4 regions of the Exiguobacterium sp. s91 genome follow, and region 1 is predicted to be linked to each of the others. Evidence: riboswitches for the same ligand, from Rfam matches in the RefSeq annotation. Region 1 holds a riboswitch; each other region holds the start of a gene.
The links. Region 1 has a riboswitch for S-adenosylmethionine ahead of mtnK (S-methyl-5-thioribose kinase). Riboswitches for the same ligand answer to the same signal wherever they lie in the genome.
Positions count from the first base shown of each region.

Region 2: linked by a shared signal. The riboswitch ahead of KNQ06_RS02275 (methionine ABC transporter ATP-binding protein) and the one ahead of mtnK (S-methyl-5-thioribose kinase) in region 1 are both predicted to bind S-adenosylmethionine.
Region 3: linked by a shared signal. The riboswitch ahead of KNQ06_RS13265 (Na+/H+ antiporter NhaC family protein) and the one ahead of mtnK (S-methyl-5-thioribose kinase) in region 1 are both predicted to bind S-adenosylmethionine.
Region 4: linked by a shared signal. The riboswitch ahead of KNQ06_RS00410 (methionine ABC transporter ATP-binding protein) and the one ahead of mtnK (S-methyl-5-thioribose kinase) in region 1 are both predicted to bind S-adenosylmethionine.

Region 1 covers NZ_JACSMZ010000002.1:13,439-18,436, forward strand. The annotation lists gene KNQ06_RS11520 (sugar ABC transporter ATP-binding protein) at 1-43, opposite strand, end outside; gene KNQ06_RS11525 (sugar ABC transporter substrate-binding protein) at 40-1,122, opposite strand; gene mtnA (S-methyl-5-thioribose-1-phosphate isomerase) at 1,134-2,183, opposite strand; gene mtnK (S-methyl-5-thioribose kinase) at 2,180-3,346, opposite strand; SAM riboswitch class I at 3,425-3,528, opposite strand; SAM riboswitch class I at 3,734-3,835, shown strand; gene KNQ06_RS11540 (2,3-diketo-5-methylthiopentyl-1-phosphate enolase) at 3,906-4,998, shown strand, end outside.
Region 2 covers NZ_JACSMZ010000001.1:455,257-460,254, reverse strand. The annotation lists gene KNQ06_RS02290 (MDR family MFS transporter) at 1-1,203, opposite strand, end outside; gene KNQ06_RS02285 (MetQ/NlpA family ABC transporter substrate-binding protein) at 1,283-2,116, opposite strand; gene KNQ06_RS02280 (methionine ABC transporter permease) at 2,149-2,814, opposite strand; gene KNQ06_RS02275 (methionine ABC transporter ATP-binding protein) at 2,811-3,833, opposite strand; SAM riboswitch class I at 3,912-4,016, opposite strand; gene KNQ06_RS02270 (bifunctional cystathionine gamma-lyase/homocysteine desulfhydrase) at 4,074-4,998, opposite strand, start outside.
Region 3 covers NZ_JACSMZ010000003.1:13,911-18,908, reverse strand. The annotation lists gene KNQ06_RS13280 (hypothetical protein) at 1-38, shown strand, start outside; gene KNQ06_RS13275 (aldo/keto reductase) at 164-976, opposite strand; gene KNQ06_RS13270 (hypothetical protein) at 1,134-1,337, shown strand; gene KNQ06_RS13265 (Na+/H+ antiporter NhaC family protein) at 1,381-2,691, opposite strand; SAM riboswitch class I at 2,773-2,877, opposite strand; gene KNQ06_RS13260 (metal ABC transporter solute-binding protein, Zn/Mn family) at 2,947-3,960, opposite strand; gene KNQ06_RS13255 (alpha/beta hydrolase) at 4,130-4,998, shown strand, end outside.
Region 4 covers NZ_JACSMZ010000001.1:68,978-73,975, reverse strand. The annotation lists gene KNQ06_RS00425 (M20 family metallopeptidase) at 1-201, opposite strand, end outside; gene KNQ06_RS00420 (MetQ/NlpA family ABC transporter substrate-binding protein) at 224-1,042, opposite strand; gene KNQ06_RS00415 (methionine ABC transporter permease) at 1,062-1,712, opposite strand; gene KNQ06_RS00410 (methionine ABC transporter ATP-binding protein) at 1,702-2,730, opposite strand; SAM riboswitch class I at 2,817-2,920, opposite strand; SAM riboswitch class I at 3,170-3,271, shown strand; gene KNQ06_RS00405 (alpha/beta hydrolase) at 3,339-4,097, shown strand; gene KNQ06_RS00400 (thymidine kinase) at 4,170-4,784, opposite strand; gene KNQ06_RS00395 (DedA family protein) at 4,968-4,998, shown strand, end outside.

The DNA of each region.
Region 1 (4,998 bases):
GTGAAATCCCAGTCATCTTCAAGTGATGATCGGTAGACGTCATTGTTTTTTATGGACGTCACGCAACCGGTCCATCCACGGTTCATTGAATTTGTCCGATGTACTCCATCCTTTGATGATCGTATCGAGATTGTACATCGTCGTATCCTGCTTCAACGCCTTCTGCTCCACCAGTTTCGCGTCGAGATCAAAGCTATCCGGTGTCTTCTCGCCAGCGATTTTCTTAGCCAGTAATCGCATGTCCGTTTGTCCAATCAAGAATGGATCCACCGCACTCGTCGAGACCCAGTTACTGCCTTTTTCACGCATCAGGTTGATATCCTGATTCGAGACATCGATCGAGATTAGCGGGATTTCTTGACGTTTATTATCCTTGAGCGATTTGTAAGCCCCTTTTGCGACTTCGTCCCACGCTCCCCAAACCGCATCAATGCTTCCTTTCGGATATTTCGCGAGAATCGCATTCATCTTCGTTGCGATATCCCCTTGGATATCTTGGAAATTTGTCGGTCCAACTGTCTCAAGCGTTTTGATCTTACCGTCTGCTTCGTACGTCTTATAGATTTCCTGACGACGATCGAGCGGGGCAAAACCTGGTCCGAACCAAAGTTTGATGACACGGACTGGCTTTTTGTCCGTCACCTTCGTCACTTCATCAAGCGATAGCTTCGCGAGTTGATGATCGTTTTGGAACGTTTCCGTCACACCTTTTAACGCCGTTCCTTTTTTCTTCGTGACCGTATCGAACGTCACGACCTTCAGCCCTTTGTCGACCGCTGGTTTAATCATGTCATAGGCGTAGTCTTCCTTACCATGCGAGATGATGAGCCCATCATAATCTTGCTGAATCGCTTGCGCGACAAGCTCCTTGAACTTGACGTCGTTACCTTCCGAAATGAACGTGCTGACTTTAAAGCCAAGCGCTTCGCCTTCACTTCGTGCGCCATCAAGGAATTGTTTCGTATGGTCGTCCGATGCTAGGTTGCGGATGACGGCGATCTTGACGTCCGATTGAACCCCTTTTGGTACATCCTTGACGACCTTCGTCGTCGTGGCTTCTCCATTCGCACAAGCCGCTAGTAACAGTGCCGGTGCTAGGACGGCGTAAGCTAGTTTTTTCATGACATATCTCCTTATCCGAGGGGTTGGAGCCCTGTTAATTGTTCAATCGTTTCTTCATTCGGTTGCGTGATGACACCAAGTTCGGTGATGATGCCCGTGATCAATGTGTGTGGTGTGACATCAAACGCCGGGTTGAAGACAGCGACGCCTTCCGGTGCTGTCGCGACACCTTGGACAGTCGTCACTTCTTGCGGATCACGTTCTTCGATTTCGATCGCGTCTCCGGAAACGAGCGAGAAGTCGAACGTCGAGAGCGGTGCTGCGACGTAAAACGGAATACCAAAAGCTTGCGCGAGCAATGCCAATTGGAACGTCCCGATTTTATTTGCCGTATCTCCGTTTCGTGTAATGCGGTCGGCACCGACGATGATCGCATCGATCTGTTTTTCTTTCAGCGTATGGGCGACCATGTTGTCCGTAATTAACGTGACATCAATGCCGGCACGTTGCAGCTCCCATGTCGTCAATCGTGCTCCCTGCAGTAACGGTCGCGTCTCACTCGCAAAAACGGATAATTCGATGCCGCGTTCTTTTGCGATGTAGAACGGCGCAAGTGCCGTTCCATAAGCAGCGGTCGCAATCGATCCAGCATTACAAATCGTTAGGATCCGGTCGCCTGACTGGAACAATTCCAGTGCATGAATCCCGATTTGACGTGACGTCTGCGCATCCTGGTCGTATAAGGCGACCGTCCGTTTTTCCAACCGTTCGCGAATCTCTTCTACCGACGTCCCGTCTTGAATGATTGGATTCAACTGATTGAGTACATTTCGCAAATTGACGGCCGTCGGTCGTGTCGCGAGTAACGTCGCCGATGTCTCAAGCAAGGCTTGCTTGTAGACCGGTAGCGCCGCTTCAAACCGGTATGCTTCTTGAACGAGCACGAATCCACCGAATAAACTGATCGCAGGCGCGCCCCGGACACGTAGTTGTTTAATCGCCTCAACCGCTTGCGCGAGATCAGCAATGACTTCATAGTGCTCTTCTTGCGGTAGACGTGTCTGATCGAGAATCGTCAAGACACGGTCTTCGTAACGAATACTTTGGACGAATGTAGTCATCGGCTGAGTTCCTCCGTTACGTCAAAGTTTCGTAAATCATCGAATGTCCGGCATTCTGTACGGCGTTTGATTAACGCCGCTCCTAGACGAAGAGCGTGACGTTTCCGCTCTAAGCGTTCCGTCGTTGAATCGATTGATTCTAAATCAGCGACCGGTGCAAGACCAATCGTCCGCCGAATCAATTCGCAACCGGCAAAGCCAAGGGCATCCTGCAAGATCGTGCTCAGTACATCATCGACGAGTCCTGATGCCTGGAACGGTTCGACGGCTTCCCGTTCCCATAATGCACGGAACGTTGAAGCGAACGTCAGCCAGAACGTGTCGATGTCGCGAATCCGGGCATCACGAAGTGCTGAATAATCGGGGTATGCTGCAAAGAATAAGTGGGCGATGAACTGTCCGACATCGAATCCGAATGGACCATAAAAGGCGAATTCAGGGTCGATGACCTTCGTTTCCGTCGCCGAGGCGAAGATGCTTCCTGTATGTAGATCGCCGTGTAACAAGGCGTCCCCTTTTGTGATGAAGAGCGCTTCGAGTTTTGCGACTTCGCGTTTTAACTCATCGTCTGCCCATAGATGTGCCACCTCTTCTTCCAGTCCGGATTCAATCTCGTTCGTCTCCGCGTCATGGAACGGATCCGTGAAGATTAACTTTTCCGTGATGTCGCACAAGTCTGGATTGTAGTACGTTCGGGCGACACGTTTCTTTTCAACCGGACCAAGCGCAAAGTCCGATGTATGGAATAACGTCCGAGCGAGATAAGAACCGATATGTTCCGCAAGCAACGGATACTGTTCACCTGCGAGTAAACCGCTTCGAACGATCGTCAGATGTGAAAGATCTTCCATGACCGTATACGCCTCTTCATGACTAGCATGAAAAACACGTGGCACGAACGGTACGGCATGCCGTGCGAATTCACGGAGTGCGGATTGCTCGATCCACGCTCGTTCGAGCGATAACGGCCAGCTCTCCCCGACGACCTTCGCATATGGTAATGCTTGTTTTAAAATCAAGCGATGTTCGCCTTCTCGAATCCGAAAGACGAGGTTGAGGTTCCCGTCGCCAATCTCTTCTGCTTCGACGGCTCCATCGCCGATCAGTCCTAATGTCCGAACACGATCAATCGCGTCCTGTTCTGTGAATGCTTTATATGTCATCTCAGTTTCCCCCTATGTGATACACGAAAAAGCGCCTCTTTTCGTCATCGAAAAGAGGCGCAGAAAAGTCACTGCGTCCTCTTATCTCTCAGACGAAACGTCTGTTGGATGTAGCACCGTGCCTAGTGGTCGGTTGCTGCGGCGTCATCGGGCCAATTCCCTCTGCCAACTCGCGATAAGAGTCGTATGTAGTTGTCGTGTGTGATATTGATTTGAATCTTACGCAATCGACTTCCTCGCTGTCAAATCGAAATCAAGCAGAAACGGACATCATTTTTAAGTCATCTATAGAAAGAGTATTTTCAAAAAAATAAATTTTCTAAAAATAGTTTGACAAGTGGCGATTCTCATGTAAAAATTGCAATTAGATTTCACAATTTCATCCAATTCTTATCAAGAGCAGACGGAGGGACAAGCCCTACGATGTCGCAGCAACCGACCTTTTGGCACGGTGCTAATTCTTGCAGCTACTAAGCTGACAGATAAGAGTCCACGTTCGAATCATTCATGGTCTCTTGTCGCTGACGAGAGACCATTTTTTTGTTGAAGGAGGAAAGACATGGCTTATATCACTGCTACTTATCAATTGACTGCCCGTGATCGAATCGAGCAACGCGCTGAACAACTCGCGCTTGGTCTGACAGTCGGTTCTTGGACGGAACTGAATCATCTCGAACAACAACAACTCGCCTCGTTCAAAGGGGAAGTCGTACATACCGAAGAGCGCGATGGCAAAGGATATATCACGATTCGTTATCCGGAACATAACGTGTCGCGCGACTTTTCTGCGATTCTGACGACCGTCTTCGGGAAACTCTCACTCGACGGTGAAATCAAACTAACAGAATTGCTACTACCCGATACATTTACGTCGGACTTTCCAGGTGCGAAATTCGGGATCGAAGGGGTCCGCTCCTTGATCGGTGTCGAAGATCGCCCATTATTAATGAGCATCTTCAAAGGAGTCATCGGACGCGATTTATCGTTCCTTCGTGATCAACTCGAAGGACAACTCGCTGGTGGGATTGATCTCGTCAAAGACGATGAGATCCTATACGACAATCCGTTGACACCGACGATTGACCGGGCACGGATCGGACGTGAGGTCATCGATGCTCACTTCCAACGGACCGGTAAACGTGCGTTATATGCGATCACACTCAACGGTCCCGTCTTTACGCTCAAGGATCAAGCCAAGCGATTGATTGATGCTGGAGCGACCGCATTCTTGCTGAATACCTTCACATACGGACTCGACGTCTTACGCGAACTGGCGAGTGATCCGGAAATCAACGTTCCGATCTTCAATCATCCAGCATATAGCGGTGCGTTGATCGCTAGCCCGAATCACGGAGTCGCAGCTCCTGTCTTACTCGGCACATTACCGCGTGCTGCTGGAGCAGACTTGACGCTATTCCCGTCTCCTTACGGCAATGTCGCTTTGCCAAAGGATGTCGCCCGTGGCATCGCGGTCGAAGCGACCCGTCTCGGTCAGACGAAATCGATCTTCCCGGTTCCTTCAGCCGGTATTCATCCTGGACTCGTCGCTCAACTCGTACGGGACTTCGGTATCGATTCCGTCATCAACGCCGGCGGCGGCGTACATGGTCATCCGCAAGGTGCTGCGGCTGGTGTCATTGCTTTCCGCCAGG
Region 2 (4,998 bases), on a different contig from region 1:
TTCCTCGATCGTCGAAGCCCGATGAATCCGTTGTGACAGTAAGAGCAGTGGTATTCCGAATAATGTCAAGCCCGCTAATATCCCGAAAATCGGTAACGGACGGTCCGCTCCATATAAACTTAACAAATGTCCTCCGGCGATCGGTCCGATTGATTGTCCGATCGACGTCAAGCCCATCGCCCCGAAATAACTGCCCCGTAATTCTGGCTTCGCGAACCGATCGGTCAAGATGTCGGTCATCGTGAACATCATGACTTCCCCGCACGTGAAGATGAACATCGCGACGATCATCAACCAGATCGCGTTCGCATTTCCCATGATGAACAATCCGATCGCAACAGTCGCAATCCCAGTCGTGATCGAGACGAGTGGTGACGTCTTGACACCAAACTTCATGATCGGATATTGGACGATCAAGACGGTGATCGCATTGATCGTGATTAAGATCGCATAGAGTGTCTTCCCACCTTCAAGGAGTGACGTCTCCGTCAAGAACTGTGGCAAGGTCGAGTTGAACTGGCTGTAGCCGAAGACACCGAAGATGATACCGGCGAGTGCCAGCGTAAAGGCGATATCCGTCCGCAACAGACGAACCGTTGCTCCGAATGACACCTTTTTCCCACCATGCGTCTCGGTGATTGGATGACGTTTGAATAAGATACCAATCATCACCCCGTACACGATATAGACGAACGCCGTGATGTAAAACGTCGCGGACGTGTTTCCCGCACTCAGCAGTAAAGCGATTCCCGGTCCAATCGCTGCTGCGATGTTGATCATCGCGTAACGGATATTGAAGACGAACAATCGGTTCGCTTCGTCCGTCGTATCACTGATCAAGGCACGGGCGGACGGTTCAAAAATCGAGCGACAGACACCGTTCAAGGCACTGAGCGTAAAGAACGCCCAGAACGTCTCGACTTGTGCTAGCGCGATGAAGACGACCGCGAACCCAATCGTTCCGGCAAGCATCATCGCCCGCCGTCCATAACGGTCCGACAAGGTACCGCCGATGAAACTCATGACGAGACTGGCGATCGCCGAAATACTGAGCACCCAGCCAACATCGACCGGATCAAACTTTAGAACAGTCGTCATGTAGATGGCGAAGAACGGCATCGTGATGAACGTGCCGAGACGTGAGAAAAACGTCCCGAACAAGACCCCGAGTGTCAACGGATGCAGTTGACGTATGCGTTGCATATGATTCCCCCTAACCCCTGTTTCAGACAAATGAAAAGCATCCTTCCATTATATAGGAAGGATGCCGGTTTCGGTGAACTTATTTGCTGACTGGAACGACCGCACCTTTGTACTTGTCGAGGATCCAATCTTGGTTTTTCTTTTCGTGCAGAACGTCAAGAAGTGCTGTGACACGCTTGTCTTTCTCATCACCATCACGTGTAACGATGATGTTGACGTATGGTGACGACTCATCTTCTGAAGCGATCGCGTCTTTCAGTGGGTTCAGACCGTTATCGATCGCATAGTTCGTGTTGATGAGGACAGCGTCGCCTTCATTGTTTTTGTAAGCTTGCGGAAGAAGTGATGCTTCGATGTTCGTTTTGAACTTAAGTTTCTTCGGGTTCTCCGCGATATCACCGAGTTGTGCATCTGTCGTTTTACCGTCTTTGAGCTTGATCAATCCTTCATTTTGAAGGAACGTCAAGACACGACCGCGTTCCGCGACGTTTGAGCTCGTTAAGATCGTTGCACCGTTTGGTAACTTATCGAGTGACTTGTATTTCTTCGAGTAGATACCGAGTGGTTCAACGTGGACGCCACCTGCGTTCGCGAACTTATATGATTTGTTTTCTTTCTCTTGTTGCTCGAGATACGGTACGTGCTGGAAGTAGTTCGCATCGATTTCTTTTGAAGCGAGTGCTTTGTTCGGAAGTACGTAATCTTGGAACTTCTGGATCTCAAGTTTGTAACCTTTTGCTTCATATTCTTTTTTAACGTGCTGAAGAATCTCAGCGTGCGGTACGTTTGAAGCACCGATGACAAGTGTTTTGTCGTCGCTACCTGATCCTGATGATTTTTCGCCACATGCAGCAAGGCTGATTGCTAAGACGGATACAGCAGCAGTACCTACGAATTTTTTCCAAACTTTCATGAATGATTCCTCCAATATGATTAAGTTTTGAATTAACGTTTATCGATTGCTCGGATCAGCAAATCACCAATGATTTGGATGACGAAGACGATCGCTAAGATTAAGAGTGTCGCAATGACGATGACATCGTTTTGAGAACGCTGGAATCCTTCGATGAAGGCCATGTCCCCAAGTCCACCTCCGCCGACTACTCCGGCCATTGCCGTATAACCGACAAGTGAGACGAGTGTGACCGTGATACCAGAAACGATGGCAGGCAACGCTTCCGGGACTAAGACTTTATAGATGATTTGGAACTTCGTCGCTCCCATCGATTCAGCTGCCTCGATGACACCTTTATCGACTTCGCGTAACGCGAGTTCAACCATCCGACCGTAAAATGGTGCAGCACCGAAAATCAGTGCCGGTAATGCTGCCGTTGGTCCGAGGAACGAACCGACGATTGCTGTCGTAAATGGAATCAATAAGATCAGTAAGATGATGAACGGAATCGAACGGAAGACGTTGACGATCAAGCTCAACACTGAATAAAACGCCCGATTCTTGAACAATAACTCTTCGTTTGTCGCATACAATAGTAAACCAATGATCAAACCGAGGACGAATGTCGAAACCCCAGCGATTGCCGTCATATAAACGGTACTGCCTGTCGCTTCCCACACCATGTTCCAATCTAGATTGTCAAAGAATGAAATCATCGGTGATCCACCTCCACTTCAACATCACTGGCTTGAAGCTTCGTGATGACCGCTTGTGTTGCTTCTGTTTCCCCGATCAACTGAATGAACAGTGTACCGAGTGCCCCTTCCTGCGATTGACCGACGTTTCCGCCGATGATATTGAACAGGACCGGTGAATCCTTCATGACTTCCGCGAGGATCGGGCTTTCCGCTGTCGATCCGACGAACGTCAACTGAACGATTTTTCCGGTTGGGTACCGTTCGCGTAGTTTCGCGAACGTTAACTCGTTCTCTGACGGTGACGTCAATTGTTTGACGAATTCCTTCGTCATCGCTTGCTTCGGATGACGGAAGACTTCTGCGACCGGTCCTTGCTCGACGATTTTACCGGCTTCCATGACGGCGACCCGGTGACAGATTTTTTGAATGACGTGCATCTCGTGTGTGATCAAGACGATCGTCAGTTTCAGTTTTTCATTGATGTCGACGAGTAACTCAAGGATTGAGTCCGTCGTCTTCGGATCGAGTGCACTTGTTGCCTCGTCACATAAGAGAACGTCCGGGTTCGATGCCAGTGCCCGAGCGATACCGACACGTTGTTTTTGACCACCCGATAATTGTGACGGATAGGCTTTTTCGCGTCCGTCCAAACCAACGAGTTGGATCAGTTCCGCTACCCGTTCCTTGCGGTGTGCTTTCGGGAAGCCACCCAGCTCGAGTGGGAACATGATGTTCTCTTCAACCGTCCGTGACCATAGTAAGTTGAAGTGCTGAAAGACCATCGAGACATTCTTGCGGACGCCTCGTAATTCCTTTGGTTTCAGTGATGTCATCTCAACACCATCGATTTGGATCGAACCACTCGTTGGTGCTTCAAGCATATTCAGCAATCGGATCAAGGTCGATTTCCCTGCTCCGGAATAACCGATTATTCCAAAAATTTCACCGCGCTCGATTGTCAGATCGACATTCGCGACGGCTTCGACCGCTCCGCGCTTTGAGCGATAAATCTTTCCTACGTCTTGTAAACGAATCACAACTGTCCCTCCTAAAATAAAAAAAGTGCGCGCGTTTTAGAGCAAACGCGCGCACTTTTCAGTACACAAAACCATTTGCTCTCATCTCCCAGACTTTTGTCTGCTGGAATTAGCACCACTTCGGATTAGATCCGCGGTTGCCGGGTTTCATCGGGCCAGTCCCTCCACCACTCTCGATAAGAGTTTCGGTATTAAGTTTGTAGAATATATTCTGAATATTAGCAGGGGTTATTTTTGTTGTCAAACAGTTTTTTCAGAAACTTTTTCGAGGAACGTGAAAGCACGTGTTAAGTCTTCTTTCAAATCTTCCGCGTCTTCAAGTCCAACTGAAATCCGGACGAGACCGTCTGTGATGCCGAGTTCTGCCCGACGCTCTGCTGGGATCGACGCGTGCGTCATCCGTGCCGGCACCGAAATCAGACTCTCGACGGCACCAAGACTCTCAGCAAGTGTGAAGAAGTGTGTCGCCTCGACGAGTTTTTCTGCATTCGCTGCTGAACCAACATCAAAGCTGATCATCCCACCAAACCCAGTCGCTTGTTTCGCTTGGATGTCGTGACCAGGATGCGATGCAAGTCCTGGGTAGAAGATGTTCGAGACGATATCTTGCGCTTGTAGGAACGCAACGAGATCATGGGCTGTCTCTTCGATCGCATCCATCCGGATACCGAGTGTACGAAGACCACGGACGAGCAAGAAGCTGTCTTGCGGTCCAAGCACGCCGCCTGTCGAGTTTTGGATGAAGTGCAGCTCTTCGCCGAGCGCATCATCTTTGACGACGACAAGTCCAGCGACGACGTCCGAATGTCCGCCGATGTATTTCGTCGCACTGTGCAAGACGATGTCTGCACCAAGTGCGAGTGGTTGTTGATGATAAGGTGTCGCGAACGTGTTGTCGACGACGAGTTTAAGATCGTGACGTTTGGCAATCGTTGCGATGGCTGCGATGTCCGTCACTTTCAACAACGGGTTCGTCGGTGTTTCGACGTAGACGATCTTCGTGTTGTCTTGGATCGCTGCTTCCGTTGCCGCAAGGTCCGTCGTATCGACGAATGTCACTTCGATGTTGAACTTCGGTAAGACACGTTGCATCAAGCGGAACGTACCACCGTAGACGTCATCTGTCATGACGATGTGGTCGCCAGACTCAAGCAAGTGGAAGACG
Region 3 (4,998 bases), on a different contig from region 1:
AAGAAGCGGAAGATACGATTTTAATTTATTATGTCTGAACAGCTTAAATCATAAAAAAAAGAGACCCGCTTCCAAGTCGTAGACTGGAAACGGGTCTCTCGTCGTTCAGATGAATCAAGACGTCTTCATATGGAAGACGTTCTCTTTTACGTGAATCGTCAGATTAAAAATCGATTTCGTCCGGATCCGGTCCGAGGCGGACATCCGTTGCCAGACGATCAATTTTCTCAAGATCATCGGCATCGAGTTGGAAATCAAAGACGTCGAAGTTTTCCGCAATGCGTTCTGGTGTAACGGATTTTGGAAGAGCGACGATGCCGTTGTCGAGATGCCAACGTAAGACGACTTGTGAAGGTGTCTTGCCGTGTTTCTCTGCGATTTCCTTGAAATCGTTGATTTCGAGGAATTTCCCTTGCATGAGTGGGCTCCATGCTTCGACTTGAATGTTGTGATCTTGCAAGTATTCGTGCAGTTCGTGTTGCGGTAATTGTGGATGCAACTCGACTTGGTTGATCATTGGTGCCATCAAGCCCTCTTCTGCCAATGTATCGAGGTGATGTTCTTTGAAGTTCGAGACACCGATCGCTTTGATCTTGCCTGCTTCATACAGTTCAACCATTGCTTTCCACGCTTCGATATAGCCTTCGACCGGCCAGTGGATAAGATAGAGGTCAAGATAATCTGTTTCGAGACGTTCGAGCGATTCTGCGAATGCTTCCTTCGTCCGACCGGCACGAATATCATCGTTCCAGACTTTTGACGTTAAGAAGAGATCCTCACGTTTCACGCCGCTTTCCTTGATTCCTTTTGCGACACCGCGCTCGTTTTTGTAGACAGCAGCCGTATCGATATGACGATAGCCGACACGTAATGCTTCAGCGACAGCAGCAGGTGCTTCTGTCTCTTCATCTACTTGCCAGACACCGAATCCGATTTGGGGAATCGTAATACCGTTTGAAAGTTTTGCGTATTGCATGTGTTACTCCTCCTCATAAAACGTAGTTTAGATTTGCTCGTTTAGTTTAGCATGAACGAACGAAGACGTCCGTTTCCATGCTCATGGAGGAATGAAATAAGGTAAAATAGAAAAGAATCGTGAGATTTAATCGTGTGTTAAAAGAGGGGGAGAAAAGATGGCTCAAAAGAATAAAAAGCTATCCAAATGTACTTGGCTTAGCATTGGCGCCTTGTTAGTAACGCAGGCAGTGGGTCTGTTTCTTAGTGCGCGAAAGTCAGGACGTAATCCATGGGTGTGGGGAGGCGCTGGACTCGTTCAGTTCCCGCTTCCGGCAATCGCTTACTTAATCTTAGAACGACAAGCGAAGCAGAATAAATAATAAAACAGGTCCAATCGTCGACGCGATTGGACCTGTTTTATGGTTACGAAGAAATTTTTTCTTGCTTCGTCGCTGTCTTCTTCATGCGTGGTAAGCCGAAGAAGATGGCAATTGATCCACAGACGAAGAGGAGGAACGGATAGAACAGATACGGAATCAGTTCCGGTGAAGCCGTTTTCGTCAATTCTGCTGCGATCAATAGTTGTGCTCCATACGGAATGATGCCTTGAATACCACAAGAGAAGATATCAAGGATACTCGCCGATTTTTTTCGATCGACTTCATACGTATCGGCGATTTCAGCTGCCAGTGGTCCAGCGACGAGAATCGAGATCGTATTGTTTGCAGTCGCGAGATTCGTTGCACTAACGAGTGCCGCCATACTGAATTCGGCACCACGACGCTGTGAAATCTTGCGTGTCAGCGTCTCTTTTAAGAAGGCGATTCCACCGTTGAACGTAATCAAGCTGACGAGACCACCCATGAGGAGCGTCAAAATGGAGATCTCCGCCATGCCCATCATTCCTTCAGACATCGAGAGGACGAAGCCACTCAAGCCGAAACTACCATCAATCATACCGATGATGCCGGTGAGTAACGTACCACCAATTAAGACAAGAATGACATTGACGCCAAATAGTGCAAGGACGATGACAGCGAGATATGGAATCAACTTGTAGAATTCAAATGCTTTTGCTTCGACGACGTCACCAGAACCAGAAACGAATGCGAGTAGGATGACCGTCAAAATAGCAGCCGGTAGGACGATCATGAAGTTCGTCCGGAATTTATCGCGCATGTTCGTTTTTTGGGTCCGGACGGCGGCAATCGTCGTATCCGAGATGAACGACAAGTTATCGCCGAACATCGATCCACCAACGACAGCAGCCGCTGCGATCGCAACGTTGATGCCTGTCGCTTCATGAATACCGAAGGCGATTGGCGCGAGTGCAGCAATCGTTCCAGTCGATGTCCCCATTGCCATTGAGATGAAGGCAGCGATGATGAACAGACCACTCATGAGGAGCGACGGAGGTAGGAACGTCAAAGCAGCATTAACGGTCGCATCGATGGCGCCGATTGCTTCTGCTGTTCCAGAAAACGTACCGGCTAGTAAGAAGATGAAGACCATGATCATGATATCAGGATTTCCGGCACCCGTTGCGATTCGTTCGACCGTTTGATTGATGGATCCTTTCGTCGTGATTGCAGCAAAAATCAAAGCGATCAGTGCGGCGATAAGGATCGGAAATTTGTAAAAGTCGTCATAGAAGATCCCGGCTCCGATGAAGAGAACTAGGAATACGACGAGGGGAAGCAGTGCCCATTTGTTAGGCGTGATCGTTTCATTCATTGTTGACACCTCGTTTCTCAAAGATACAAAAAAAGACCCCTTCGCAAGAAAGAAGGAGGTCTTTATGAAATAAAGACGCTCTTCTTATCTCTCAAGCTTTCGCTTGCTGGATTTGGCACAGTACGAATCAAATCGTCCGCTGCCGAAACATCATTGGGCCAGTCCCTCCGTTTCTCGCGATAAAAAGAAGTCATTCAATTGTTGTAAAACACGTTTCTTACCGTACCGCATTGAGTAACGCGTGTCAACTGTACTTTACTGAAGTGCCTTTTTCAATGTTTGGACGTTTTCTTCCATCAACTTGAAATAAGAGCTGTTTTGTTGCGCTTTCGTGACCGACTCTAGATTATGAATCGTCACGGATTCAGCTCCGATTTCTTTTTGGATGACACGTGCGACCTTTGGTGAGACCGTCTCTTCGAACGCGACGTATTTCAAATCATGCATCCGTGCTTCTTTCACTAAAGCGGCCAGTTGCTTTTGTGACGGTTCATCGGAAGGAGAAATTCCCGCAATCGGCAGTTGTGTGAAACCATATCGTTCTGCGAGGTAACCGTAAGCGGCATGCGTAACGAGAAGTTCTTTTTTCGATCCATCAGCGACAGCTTGTTTAAATTGTTCGTCCAATTCATCAGCTTGCTGATCGAACGCTTTTAAGTTTTTCTCGAATGTTGCTTTGTCTTTTGGTACTTCTTTTGATAAAGCAGTTGTAATCGAGCGTGCCATTGCTTTTGCGTTGACAGGATCGAGCCAGACGTGTGGATCGTATTTTCCATGGTCATGACCCTCTTCTTCATGCGCATGTTCATCCGTTGCATGATCATCGTGCCCTTCTTCTTCGTGGGCATGTTCGTCTTCACTATGCTCCTCTTCTTCATGTGCATGAAGTGTAGCATCCGATTCTAGCAAGTTGACGTCCTTACTCGTCTCGACGAAGCGGACATCCGTGCCTTTTAGACTCTCCTGGATTTTTTTCGAATACGGCTCGAGCGTCGTACCGGTTAAGAGGAACAAGTCGCCCTTAGCAATCTCGGTGAGTTGTTTTGACGTCGGCTCGTAAGAGTGGGGGTCTGCTCCAGGTGGGACGATCATCTTGACGTTGACTTGATCCCCTCCGATTTCGCGGGCAATAGCAGCCGTCGCGAACGTTGATGCATAGACTTCTGTCTGGGTTTTATCTGAAGTCGATGAATCGGTATTCGAACCGCAAGCAGCGAGAACACTTGCACTTGCGAAAGCGACTGTTAAAGCGGGAATGATTTTTTTCATTATATGATACCTCCATTATTAAAACGTAACTATTCCGATTTGGACTTTCTCACTATAGCGGAACGCTGGTGAAGCGTCAAGTACGAATACCGAGACGTTCGACTTCTTTTAAAACGGGGTAGAAGGATAATAAAGTGAAGAAACTGGCACGTCTTTTGGAGGTGATCAAGTGAAACGTGAAACTGCATGGCTAATGGGGGGAGCTGCGTTATTGACGACGGCAGCAGCGGGAGCGAGTATCTGGAACAATTATGGTGCATTGCTTCGATGGACCGAACCCGCCTTGCCACTCACAGAAAAACAACTTGCACCGCGGACGCTCACCTACAAACAGGTGGGAGACTGCATCTTACAGCTCGATCTCTATTATCCACCGGGAGAAGGACCGTTTCCAGTTGCCATCTATGCACACGGTGGTGCATTCGTTCGTGGAGAGCGCGATGACATGTTCTGCTTTAGTCCAATCGTCGACCGTCTGCTTGAACTCGGAGTTGCCGTCTGTAGTATTGAGTATCGTTTGTTCGAAGAGGGCAGTTATTTTCCGGATAACCTCGAAGATGTACGGGATGCGTTATGTTTTTTGAATAAGGAAGCAGAGGATCTTCGCATTCTAAGAGGACGGATGATGGTATGGGGAGACTCAGCAGGAGCCGCACTCATGCTGACGACGGCACTTGCCCCATCTGCTTTCGTCGGTGAGCGCGATGAGCGGCACATGCCATTGATCAGTGGTGTGATCGCTTTATATCCACCGACGAACTTTTTGTTGTTTAATTTCATTCAGACTTGGATTGCCCACATTAAGTTCTACAAGGGGGGACGAGAAGAATGGCGCAAGCTGATGACGCACGTCTCACCCGTCACGCACCTAACATCGGATGCCCCGCCCATCATGCTCTTGCACGGTAAAAAAGATCCGATCGTCCCGTTTTCTCAAGCTTTGCATTTCGTTGAGAAGGGAGCCGATGTCGGAGCCGATGTTCGTTTGTTTTCCTTTCCGAATGGCACCCACTCACTTGCCAGTTTCGCTCAGACGGA
Region 4 (4,998 bases), on a different contig from region 1:
ATCGTGCCCCGCGACGCCGAGTTCTACTGTAAAACCTTCCGCTGTTAGACGCTCCGCATGGAGCCGCGAAGCAAAGAATTCCTCGTTCCCGATTTCCGGCGTTGCATGAATCCGATGACTTGTCTCAAGATACGATTCCCGTTTTTGTTCGATGTCCTGTTCAATCGTCTCTACCCATGTCGTGCGTACTGGTGTCGTCATACTGTCCACTCTCCTTTTGAAATTATTCGCCGATATCGCTCAATGGAACGAACGTCGGGATCGTACTGCCTTTATATTCTTTTTTGATGAAGGCCGCGACATCTTTTTGTTGATACAGCGATGCGATTTTTTTCAGTTCTTTTTTGTTCTTGTCTTCCGTCCGTGTCGCGATGATGTTGATGTATGGTTTTGCTGTCTCGTTCTCATGGACGATCGAGTCCTTGATCGGGTTGAAGCCAGCGTCAACGGCAATGCCATTGTTGATGATTGATGCCGCGACGTCCGGTAAGACGCGTGGCGTTTGCCCGGCGACGATCGGAACGATTTTCAGCTTTTTCGGATTCTCGACGATCTTATCGACCGAACCGTTGCCATCGAAGTCGTCCGGTAGCTTGATCAGACCTGCTTCTTGCAGTAACAAGAGGGCACGTCCCATGTTCGTCGCTTCGTTCGGAACAGCGATTTTTCCGCCATTTGGAATGTCTTTGACATCCTTGTATTTATCTGAGTAGATCCCCATCGGTGCGATGACAGTCGTCGCAATCGGCGATAGCTTCAAGTTATGTTCTTTCTTGAAAGCGTTGAAGTAGGAAATCGTCTGGAAAGCATTGGCGTCGATCTCACCCTCAGCCAGTGCCATGTTCGGCTGGACATAATCGGAGAACTTGACGAGCTCGATTTTGATGCCTTCCTTCTCTGCTTTTTTCGCGACATAATCCCAAACTTGTGTGTCGGAACCGCTGACACCGAGCTTGATCGTCTTTTCGTCTTCTCCTGATGCTGCGCATCCGGCAAATAAAATCGTCGTGAGTGTTGCTCCAATCGCTACTGCTTTTTTCATGGCTGAATCGCTCCCTTGATTAATGTCTTCTAATTTTTCGTGCGACGATGTTGCCTGTCGTCTGTAAGCCTTGGACTAAGATGACGAGAATCCCGACCGTGATGATCATGACTTTCGTGTCGAATCGTTGATAGCCATAAGTGATCGCTAAGTCGCCGAGACCACCGCCTCCAATCGCACCTGCCATCGCTGACGCCCCGATCAAGCCAACCGTCGCGATCGTTAAGTTCAGGATGAGTGAACCGAGTGCTTCCGGTAGGAGGAAGCGGAAAATCGTTTGAAACGGTGTCGCGCCCATCGCTTCTGCTGCTTCAAGAACGCCTTTATCGACTTCGAGTAAAGAACTCTCGATCAGACGCGCCATGTACGGTGCAGCGTAAAAGACGAGCGGGACGATGGCGGCTTCTGTTCCGATCGATGTCTGAACGATCAAGCGCGTCAACGGGATGATCGCGACGAGTAAGATGATGAACGGAATCGAGCGGAAAATATTGACGATACTGTTGAAGAACGTGAACAGCGGGACATTTTCAAGCAATGCTCCTTTTCGCGTGACGACAAGCAGGATCCCGAGTGGTAAGCCGATCAAGGTCGAGAATAAGAGCGAAACGGATACCATCGTCATCGTCTGCAAAAATGCTGTCCAGATATCACTGTAATTAACTAGCATGAGCAAGTACCTCCTCGACCGTCACCTGTGCCTGATCGATGTAGTGTAACGCTCGTTTCACTTCAGCCTGCTCACCAATCAACTCGACGAGTAAGGTGCCGAACGGCGTATCCTGCAACTCCGTGATGCTACCGTGCAAGATGTTGACATCGACGTCAAAGCGTTTCGCAACTTGCGATAAGAGCGGCTGCCCGGTGTGATGTCCGAGGAAATGAATCTTATAGATCGGATTCGCATTCCGGGACTCGATCAACTGGCGAATCGATGCTGGAATCTCGTCGTGCATGACGGAGCGGACGAAGTTCTGTGCTGTCTCGGTCTGCGGGTTTGAAAAGACATCAAAGACCGTTCCTGACTCGATCAGTTTCCCAGCTTCAATGACAGCGACGCGGTCGCAAATCTCCCGAATGACGCCCATCTCGTGGGTGATCAAGAGAATCGTGATCCCGTACTCCGCATTGATACGTTTTAATAACTGGAGAATATGATGTGTCGTTTGGGGATCGAGTGCTGACGTCGCTTCGTCACATAAGAGGACGGAAGGTTGCGTCGCGAGTGCCCGGGCGATACCAACGCGCTGTTTCTGCCCACCCGACAATTGATCCGGATAATGATCCGCCTTGTCCGCGAGATCGACGAATTCGAGTAACTCCGTCACCCGGCGGCGAATTTCGTCTTTCTTGACGCCTGCGAGAACGAGTGGTTTCGCGACATTCGCAAAGACCGTGTTCGCATTCAATAGATTGAAGTGCTGAAAGATCATCCCGATCCGTTGTTTTGCTTGGCGCAATTTTTTCGGAGACAGTTGCGTTAAATCTTCTCCATCGACCGTCACCGTTCCTGACGTCGGTCGTTCTAATAGATTGACACAGCGGAGTAGTGAACTTTTTCCGGCACCGCTAAAGCCGATGACACCAAAGATTTCGCCTTTTTCGATCGTCAGGTCGACACCGTCGAGCGCTGCGATCGTCTGATCTTTCGTGACGTACGTTTTCTTGACTTGATGAAATGCGATCATTCCGTTTTCCCCCTTCATTCAACAAAAAAGGTCCCTTCTTGAGAAACAAGAAGAGACCTGGATCCGCACAGTGGCAGAATCCACTCTACTCATCTCTCAGACATCTGTCTGATGGAATTGGCACAGTGCTCATAATGAGTCTGTTGCCGAGGTTTCGTAGGGCCAGTCCCTCCACCTCTCTGGATAAGTATTGCGGTATGAAATTCGTATGTGTGTTGTTGCGTTGTTGCTTATGTCGTAAAACTAATTTTTACATTACGGGTCGAAACTTTAAAAGTCAACCAACTTTGCAAAAATAATCCATTTGGCGCATATCGATGGATGAACAAGTTATGAGTTAGCTTACTCAACGGATCATGATTCGTCAAGAAAGATTTGACAAGTCATTTTTGGTCGTGCTACCATCGTTTCAATGATTATTCCGACAATTCCAATATGATATTTATCAAGAGTGAACGAGAGACCTGGCTCTATGACTTCACGGCAACCTGCAATCTGTAAGGTGCTCCGACCAGCAAAGCGCGGCTTTGGATGATACGGTGAAAAACTCGTGGGCGTCCAAGCAGTGACGTCGACGAGTTTTTTTCATGAATGGAGGAAAAATAGTAATGATGAACTATCCTGTATTGACTGGTGCTGAAGCGTTTTATTTTCAAGGTGGACCGATCGGTATTCTAATCTGTCATGGTTTTAATGCCACTCCGCAAAGTGTCCGCGACGTCGGTGAGGCATTCGCTGCTGAAGGTTTTACCGTCTATGCCCCGCGCTTACGCGGACATGGAACGAACGTCCGCGAGTTTGAACAATCGACTGCTCGATGTTGGAAGCAAAGCCTGCAAGACGGCTATGAACGTTTACAAGAAACATGCGATCAAGTCTTCGTCATCGGTCAATCGATGGGTGCGACGCTTGCACTGTCACTCGCTGCTGACGGCATTCCGTTTGCCGGCATCATTACGATCAATGCCGCACTTTCCGTTCCATCCTATGAAGCACTTTCGTTCGAGGACGGTCCACAGTACTTACCGGAAGGGGCACCGGACATCAAACGGTCTGCTTTCGAAATCATCTATGACCTCGTTCCAAGTCGTTGTGCGTTCGAACTCGTCCGTCTGATGGATGAAACGAAAGGACGCTTAGGATCAATCCTTCTGCCGACATTAATTCTCTACTCGGCGACCGATCACGTCGTCCCGCCGTCGAGCTCGGATTATCTGCATCAGCACATCGGAACGAATGATAAACGAAGCTACTGTTTACTGAACTCGTACCACGTCGCGACCCTCGATCATGATCAGGATTTGATCGTTCGTGAGACGATCCGCTTTATCGAACGCTCAAGCCGGTTCTCACAGGAAACGGGATAATAAAAAAACAGCTATTCACTTAAAAGCGAATAGCTGTTACATCAAAGGACGACCGCGATCGGTACGTCTTTTTTAATTTTCTTGGTGCTGCACCGATTGGAGCGGCTTCGGCTTTCCAGGCACCTCATGGCAATGGCGGCACCGTGGCTCATACGATTCTGAAGCGCCCACTAGGATGATCGGATCATCGTAGTTCGCTGGTTTTCCATCAATCAACCGTTGTGTCCGGGAAGCCGGATCACCACACGAAAGACAGATGGCTTGCAGCTTCGTCACGAATTCTGCGCGCGCCAGTAATTCCGGCATCTTGCCGAATGGCTCTGCCCGGAAATCTTGATCAAGGCCTGCACAAATGACGCGTTTTCCGTCTTGTGCAAGTGCTTCGATGACTTGTACGATCTCATCATCAAAGAATTGAACTTCATCGATTCCGACGATTTGTGTTTCCTCTGCTACTGCTGCGTAGAGATCGCGACTCGTCGCCATCGGAATCGCCACGACGGAGTTGCCGATATGAGAGACGACATGCTCTTCATGGTACCGGTCGTCGATTGCCGGCTTGAATACTTGAACGGGCAGTTTGCCGTACTGCGCCCGTCTGACACGACGAATCAACTCTTCCGATTTCCCGGAAAACATACTGCCACAAATTACTTCGATCCAGCCGTACTGATTTATTACATGCATCATCGTCCGACACCGTCCTCTAAAAATAGTCACTTTAACGAGTATAGCCCGAAACGGTATCGAGAAAAAGGGTTGACTTCCGGAAATCAAAATTCATTTTTTCTTTACCTAGAATTTTTGTCCTTTCATTCCAACCGTCCCCTATTTCCTGTACACTGAAGAAGAAGACTCTCACGAAAGAAGGTGTCCCCGATTCATCATCTCTTACATGACA